2 regions of the Xenorhabdus ishibashii genome follow, and region 2 is predicted to be linked to the other one. Evidence: riboswitches for the same ligand, from Rfam matches in the RefSeq annotation. Region 2 holds a riboswitch; the other holds the start of a gene.
The links. Region 2 has a riboswitch for thiamine pyrophosphate ahead of thiB (thiamine ABC transporter substrate binding subunit). Riboswitches for the same ligand answer to the same signal wherever they lie in the genome.
Positions count from the first base shown of each region.

Region 1: it holds a riboswitch for thiamine pyrophosphate, as region 2 does, so the genes downstream of both, thiD (bifunctional hydroxymethylpyrimidine kinase/phosphomethylpyrimidine kinase) here and thiB (thiamine ABC transporter substrate binding subunit) in region 2, are expected to answer to the same signal.

Region 1 is NZ_NJAK01000001.1:3,158,758-3,162,880, reverse strand. Features, by position in the region: gene fbaB (class I fructose-bisphosphate aldolase) at 599-1,648, shown strand; gene thiD (bifunctional hydroxymethylpyrimidine kinase/phosphomethylpyrimidine kinase) at 1,710-2,510, opposite strand; TPP riboswitch at 2,552-2,644, opposite strand; gene cspE (transcription antiterminator/RNA stability regulator CspE) at 2,768-2,977, opposite strand; gene Xish_RS14940 (amino acid permease) at 3,850-4,123, opposite strand, start outside.
Region 2 is NZ_NJAK01000001.1:1,257,023-1,261,145, forward strand. Features, by position in the region: gene ptsP (phosphoenolpyruvate--protein phosphotransferase) at 1-381, opposite strand, end outside; gene rppH (RNA pyrophosphohydrolase) at 391-921, opposite strand; TPP riboswitch at 1,044-1,148, shown strand; gene thiB (thiamine ABC transporter substrate binding subunit) at 1,282-2,295, shown strand; gene thiP (thiamine/thiamine pyrophosphate ABC transporter permease ThiP) at 2,271-3,875, shown strand; gene thiQ (thiamine ABC transporter ATP-binding protein ThiQ) at 3,868-4,123, shown strand, end outside.

The DNA of each region.
Region 1 (4,123 bases), 1.9 Mb from region 2:
ATTCAAAATAGGGTTTTAAAGAAATTGATCTATTTTTTTAGAAATAGATCACATCAATGTTAATTTATTTCTCGTATTATCAGCCCTGAAAAATAAAGAACTAAAAAATTTTGTTGTAAGACTAGGAACCACCTCCTTGGCTAGCTCAATCTCCCTTGGGCTGGCCTTTTCTTTTACATAAATAAACACACAAACAAGATAAAAATCAATAAATTCAATCGGTTAACAAAAACAACTTATCTTCAGAAACCATCAAATTAATTAATATTGCCAAATCCAAGCTGAACATTTATTCAGCTTTTACTGACGATAGTATTTATAATAATCAAAAAAACATCTTTTGATAAATATAGTTAGGATTTATTCAGTTTAATGAAGGAAATTTTGAGAAAAAATAAGCCTGATTTCTAAATAACTTCAATATTTATCACCACATCAGATAAATATTATTTCACTTCATTGTCATACAAAATGGTTAAGTTTTGGCAACATTTGTATTAACTGAAGCGATCCACTGCGGCTTCCCTCTCAACTTGTCTTGTGATCAGTTCAAATATAAACAACAATCAGTAGCGCCTTTTGCAAACTGGAGTTAATCATGACTGATATCGTTAAGTTGTTAGGAAAAGACGCAGAGAGTTTATTGGAACATCAATGCAATACCATTCCACGTGAAAATCTCTATCTCCCAGGTACAGATTTTGTTGATAGAGTAATGCTGGAAAATAACCGCCCCAATCCTGTTCTTCGTTCCATGCAAACCTTATTGAATCATGGACGTTTGGCAGGTACTGGTTATCTCTCAATTTTGCCGGTAGATCAGGGAGTTGAACATTCCGCCAGCGCTTCTTTCGCTGCCAATCCCCTCTATTTTGATCCCAAAAATATTGTTGAGCTGGCGATTGAGGCAGGCTGTAACTGTGTTGCTTCAACTTACGGTGTTCTGGCGTCTGTTTCTCGCCGTTATGCCCATAAGATCCCGTTTCTGGTTAAACTTAATCATAACGAAACTTTGACCTATCCCGCCCAGTATGATCAAACTTTATATGCCAGTGTCGAACAGGCATTTAACATGGGTGCCGTTGCGGTAGGTGCAACAATCTATTATGGCTCTCCCGAATCACGCCGCCAAATAGAAGAAATTTCAGCCGCTTTTGAACGCGCTCACGAACTCGGCATGGTCACTGTATTATGGGCTTATCTGCGCAACTCCGCTTTCAAGAAAGATGGGGTTGATTACCATACCAGCGCTGATTTAACCGGTCAGGCGAATCATTTGGCAGCAACAATCGGTGCCGATATCGTTAAACAAAAAATGGCTGAAACTAATGGTGGTTATACTGCTATTGGGTTCGGGCACACAGACAAACGCGTCTATAGCAATTTGACCACTGAGCATCCGATTGATCTCGTCCGTTATCAAATTGCTAACTGTTATATGGGGCGCGCTGGATTAATCAATTCAGGTGGGGCTTCTGGAAACAATGACTTAAGTGATTCTGTCCGCACTGCCGTTATCAATAAACGTGCCGGAGGGATGGGATTAATCCTTGGCCGCAAAGCGTTCAAGAAATCGATGAAAGAAGGCGTTGAGTTAATCCACTCCGTACAGGATGTTTATCTCGATAAGAAAATTACCATCGCCTAATCAAGTTATTAGGTTCACTACTTTCAAGATGGGGATCTCTGCATCCCCATTATGCAAGAATTCACCACCATTGATGAAAATGGTGAACCGGCCCAACACCATGACCAACTTGCAAACTATCCGCCTGTGTCAGAGCATTTTGTAAATATGTTTTGGCAACTGGCAGCGTGCTTTGCCAATCAGAATAACGCGGACGCAATGCAGCAAGTGCTGCCGACAAAGTACAACCTGTCCCATGAGTATGCCGTGTATTTACTCTGGGAGCGGTAAAACGCCACTCCCCTTCCGAGGTAAAAAGCCAATCAGGGCTTTCCTCATTATTCAAATGCCCACCTTTCAATAACACTGCCTGACATCCCATTGAACATAATGCTCTCCCCTGTCGCAACATTTCATTTTCGGTATCAGCAAGATCACATTTCAATATGGCTGCCGCCTCCGGCAAATTGGGAGTAATCAAAGAGACGATCGGCAGCAATTGCTCTACCATTGTGGTAATAGCCTCCGGTGATAGCAAAGGATCACCACTTTTCGCTACCATAACTGTATCCAATACAATGTAGGGAATAGGATAACGATGTAACGACTCTGCTACTACAGTGATATTAGCCGCATTTGACAACATCCCAATTTTGGCACTGTCTATCCTGACATCTGAAAGCACTGATTCTAGCTGAGCAGCAACAAAAAGAGGATCAAGCTCATAAATTGATTGTACGCCCAGTGTATTTTGTGCAACCAATGCAGTAACAACTGTCGTACCATAAGCTCCAAGCGCAGAAAAGGTTTTTAAATCGGCCTGAATGCCGGCACCACCGCTAGGATCGGTTCCTGCGATAGTGAGTGAATTAATTCTCATTATAATGGTTCCTGTCACCAGCTAAAGAAAAGCGGGTATCGGAACAAGGGATACCATGACTTCCCTACGCTGGCATTATCCAGATCAGGTAATACGGGTACTTCTCAGTTCAATAAAGAACGCCCCGAGTCAAATAAAAATCACTCTATTAGTACCCTAATAGAGTGATATTTGCAATAAGTTATTGTCAGATATTAAAACTGAACTAACGATAAGTATATTTAGCCAGTAATCAGATACCAGACAAATTAAATTTGTTACTATAAAGTTGTGACGTTTGCAGCAGCAGGACCTTTAGGGCCATCCTGAATTTCAAACTCAACTCGTTGGCCTTCAGACAATGTTTTAAATCCATCTTTCGTAATCGCAGAAAAATGTACAAATACATCTTTGCTACCATTAGCTGGAGTAATAAAACCAAAACCTTTAGACTCGTTGAACCACTTCACAGTACCAGTGATTTTTGCCATTTCAAAAATTTCCTTTGAATCACTTTATTAGCCTGTTGGCATAAAAACAAACAAACCAGTATTAGTTACTATTATTTATTTAACAGAACAATACTTCGTTTACCCATATGTTTTATCACATACTCTTTATATAATCGCAAGCCATTTTTTTCAGGTGCTGGAGCCAACGCACATATTTAAAATTCTGAATCTCTATTCCTGCTTGAAACTTCTAAACAATCTGTAAATAACATAACTGCATGAATTAATGTAAAAATAAAAAACCACCTCAAAAAACCTCCTTAATAGAGGTAATACATAATACTATTTTTCATATCTGTTATGGTGTAGATCAGGAAGTTATTGTTATGAAAAATTAATTTCAGATAAAAATAAAAATTATATCTCATTCCCCTTATTATTTCTGAACATACAATATAACCGCCTTACATATAACCAGTTTAATTTTTGTTTATCATTTATTAAATATCATTCAATTATAATATATTGAGGATATCTTTATACGATCAACTGATTCCATAAAGAAAGCGCATGCTATTGGAGGGGGGAAAGTTTAAAAAAATTATATTTTCAAAAAAGAGTATAGCCACTCTCATTCTGAATTATAGAAAAAATATAGAAATAATATTTCATTAAAATGGAATTAACCAGATAATGATATTTATTTACTCATAATCATATGATACAACCCTTTTATCTATGATAAAGGAAAATATCTTCGATTCGCTTTGAGGAATTTATATTTCCAGTTACACACAATAACAGTAATGTACTATTTAGCTGGCTATACTGGTTTGTGTAGTTAACAATAACAATCAGCCGGACATAATACCCGGCTGAAAAAACGTGACATGGCTTAACAACTAATTCATTTATCTTTTGGCTTTCTTTGAGTGAACAATCAAATAGCCAACCCATAAAATACCAATCCAAAATGGCATCAAGATAACTGAAATGCGAATTGGTGGCATCATTAAAATAACGATGAGAACGAATGCCAGGAATGCCAAGCACAGATAGTTCCCAAATGGATACCACAGTGCCTGAAATTTCGTCTTGACACCTTCTTTATCTTTGGCTGAACGGAATTTCAAATGAGCACAACAAATCATAATCCAGTTGATGACCAGAGTTGTTACGACTAAT
Region 2 (4,123 bases):
GACAACTAATATTCCCTGCAATTGGCGACTATAAATAATCGGTACACCTAAAAAAGCCCGCAGGCTTTCTTCTCTTACCTGAGGAATATATTTAAAACTGGGATGGTCACGGACATCAGCGAGATTAATTAATTCGGATAAACGCCCAACTTGCCCGACAACGCCTTCATTAAAGGAGAGACTAATTGCTTGCCCTTTGGGTTTTCTCAACCCTTTGGTTGCCATCAGGTAATAACATTGCCGTTGATGATCTGCCAAATAAATAGAGCAGACATCCGTGTTCATTGCCAGACACGTTTCATTGACCAATAACTCAAGCGCTTCAGATAAATTAGCTGCCATCGCAACCTTTTCGACAATTTCCCGTAAGCGCATGAGCATAGCAATTACCTAACTTTTTCTACGACGATGTAAATAAGGAGAATGCAATAATGAAGCAGGCTCCGGCGTTGACATCACAATAGAAGAGAACTCTTTCATCACGCGGCGATATACATCCCGTTTAAAAGAAACTACCTGCCGGACAGGATACCAATAACTAACCCAACGCCAACCATCAAACTCCGGTATCTTACTGCGCTGCACATTAATATCCGCTTCATTACACAATAACTGCAATAAAAACCAACGTTGCTTCTGCCCGATACAAACAGGCTTTGTATCCCAACGCACCAAACGCTTGGGTAATTTGTAACGCAACCAACTTCGGGTTGAGGCGAGAACCCGTACATCTTTGCGACTTAAACCAACTTCTTCGAACAACTCGCGATACATCGCTTGCTCTGGTGATTCCCCTGGATTGATACCCCCCTGAGGAAACTGCCAGGAATGCTGCCCATAACGGCGGGCCCACAAAACTTGCCCTTGGCGATTACAAATTACAATTCCTACATTCGGGCGGTAGCCATCATCATCGATCACCAGACTACCTCTCGATATAACAAATTTAAAAAGATAGCTAATTGTTTCACACTCATCTCAAGCGGTAAACCTAAACCTCTATGATTAGACTTTGCAGACGTAACCGAAGTCTCTACAATACCGCCATCTCAACGGGGTGCGGCTGTCGCAAAACAGTCCTGCTGAGAACAGACCCGTCGAACCTGAACCGGTTAGTACCGCCGTAGGGATTTGAGACGCTAATCATTGATATAACCGATGTCATTTTCATTTAGCATCTTCTCAGATCCTTTGCTATCTGCTAATAATAAACATTAATAATTAATGTACATAATTATCAATATTTTTAATTATTGATATATGAAACTATAGGAGAGCAAAGTGTTTACGAAATTATTTTCCAGCTTTATTGCTATCAGTATGCTATCTATTTCTGCCAGTGTCTTTGCTCAAACAGGTCAGGCAAAGCCTACCCTGACAGTTTATACTTATGATTCATTTGCGTCTGAATGGGGGCCAGGGCCTGCCATCAAAAAAGCCTTTGAAGCGGAATGTGGCTGTGAACTGAAACTTGTTGCGTTGGAAGATGGCGTATCCTTACTGAACCGTTTAAGGATAGAAGGTAAAAAAACACCAGCAGATATTATACTGGGCTTAGATAACAACCTGATTCAAGCCGCTCAGCAAACAGGGTTATTCACACCAAGTCACGTCGATACCTCAAAACTGAAATTACCCATCACTTGGCACAACACGACGTTTATTCCTTACGATTACGGTTATTTTGCCTTTATTTACAACAAAAATACCCTGCCTCATCCCCCCAAAAGTATGGATGAATTAATCAATAACCACCAGAATTGGAAGATTATTTACCAAGACCCACGCACCAGCACGCCGGGCTTGGGGCTACTGCTCTGGATGCAGGAACTCTATGGCGACAAAGCCGCTCAGGAGTGGCAGAAAGTTGCCAAAAAGACACTCACCGTCACTAAAGGTTGGAGTGAAGCCTATGGCCTGTTTCTGAAAGGTGAAGGTGATATGGTGCTGAGCTATACCACATCACCGGGCTATCACATTATGGCGGAGAAAAAAGATAACTACGCCGCCGCTATCTTCAAGGAAGGACACTACTTGCAGATTGAAGTGGCCGCTCAAGTGACCTCAAGTAAACAGCCAGAACTGGCACAGAAGTTTATGAACTTCATGCTTTCTCCGGCATTTCAGCAAGTCATTCCAACAACCCAATGGATGTATCCTGTCATTGATATCACTTTGCACGACGTTTTCAAACAACTTCCCATTCCTGAGAAATCGCTGCAATTCAACGCAGATGATGTGGCAAAACACCGTACAAAATGGATACGTACATGGCAAAGCGCTGTAAGCCGTTAATCGCGGGTTGGTTATTGCCGGGGGTTATTGCCTCCGGCCTGTTAATTATGGTTGCCCTGTCAGCATTCGGGGCGCTGTGGTTCAATGCGCCTGAAAGCCATTGGCAGGAACTATTGAATGACAGTTATCTCTGGCATGTCATTCGATTCACCTTCTGGCAGGCATTTCTATCTGCCGTTTTATCGGTAACACCCGCCATTTTTCTGGCACGGGCACTTTTCCGGCGCCACTTTCCCGGCAAGACACTATTTCTGCGCTTATGCGCCATGACATTGATTCTTCCTGTTTTGGTTGCCCTGTTTGGTATTCTCACCGTTTATGGTCAGACCGGCTGGCTGGCTAATATTTTCCAATGGATGGGTGTTGAATATCGTTTTACACCTTATGGTCTACAAGGGATTTTGCTGGCACACATTTTCTTTAATATGCCAATGGCTACACGGTTATTACTGCAATCTCTGGAAAGTATTGCCATTGAGCAGCGCCAACTTGCTGCCCAGCTAGGTATGAGCGAATGGCAGCATTTTCGTTTTATTGAGTGGCCTTATCTGCGCCGCCAAATTTTACCGACAGGAGCACTGATTTTTATGCTGTGCTTTGCCAGTTTCGCTACCGTTCTTGCTCTTGGTGGGGGGCCCGCCGCAACGACTATTGAACTTGCCATTTATCAGGCTCTCAGCTACGACTACGATCTTGGTCATGCCGCCCTGCTTGCCTTGATACAACTTTTTTGCTGTCTCGGTTTGGTGCTCCTTAGCCAAAAACTTAAAGGCGCACTTTCCGTGGGTTATGGGCATCAAAAACAATGGCGTAATCCACAGGATCCATGGCTGCAAAAATTATCTGATGGCTTACTGATTGGCATCGCATTACTGCTATTAATTCCCCCTTTATTGGCAGTCATCATCGATGGCCTGAACCGTGACATTTTTAATGTTTTAAGCCAAACAGCTTTATGGCAAGCCCTTACAACCTCCATCATTATTGCGCTGGGTGCAGGATTACTGTGTGTTATTCTCACCATGATGTTGCTATGGAGCAGCCGAGAATTACGCTTACGCCATTTTTCTCGATGGGGACAAGCAATGGAAACCAGCGGATTGTTGATCCTTGCCATGCCGGGGATCGTCCTTGCCACTGGTTTTTTTCTCCTGTTAAACACCACTATTGGCATACCTCAATCACCTTACGGGCTGGTTATCTTGACCAATGCATTGATGGCGATCCCTTACGCATTAAAAGTATTGGAAAACCCAATGCGCGATCTGGCTGAGCGTTACAATTCCCTATGCCGCTCCCTCAATATTCAGGGAATTCACCGCCTGTACTGGATCGAGCTTAAGGCATTAAAAATTCCATTGGCACAAGCATTAGCTTTCGCCTGTGTATTATCCATTGGCGATTTTGGTGTGATCGCGTTATTTGGCAATGAAGATTTCCGCACTTTGCCTTATTACCTTTCCCAACAAATTGGGGCATATCGCAATCAGGATGGCGCCGTGACCGCATTTTTGTTGCTCCTGCTGTGTTTTGTTTTATTCACTGTGATTGAACGCTTACCGAGCCGACGCCATGATTAAACTTGAAAATGTCATTTATACTTATGAACACTTTGCCATGCATTTTAATGTAAGCGTAGAAGCTGGGGAACGCATTGCAATCCTCGGCCCAAGCGGGGCGGGTAAAAGCACATTGCTAAGTTTAATCGCGGGATTTCAGTTTCCAGAGCACGGTACTATCTGGCTGGATGGCGAAAATCATACGCAGACTTCACCTTCCAGGCGGCCGGTTTCGATGTTGTTTCAGGAAAATAACCTGTTTTCCCACT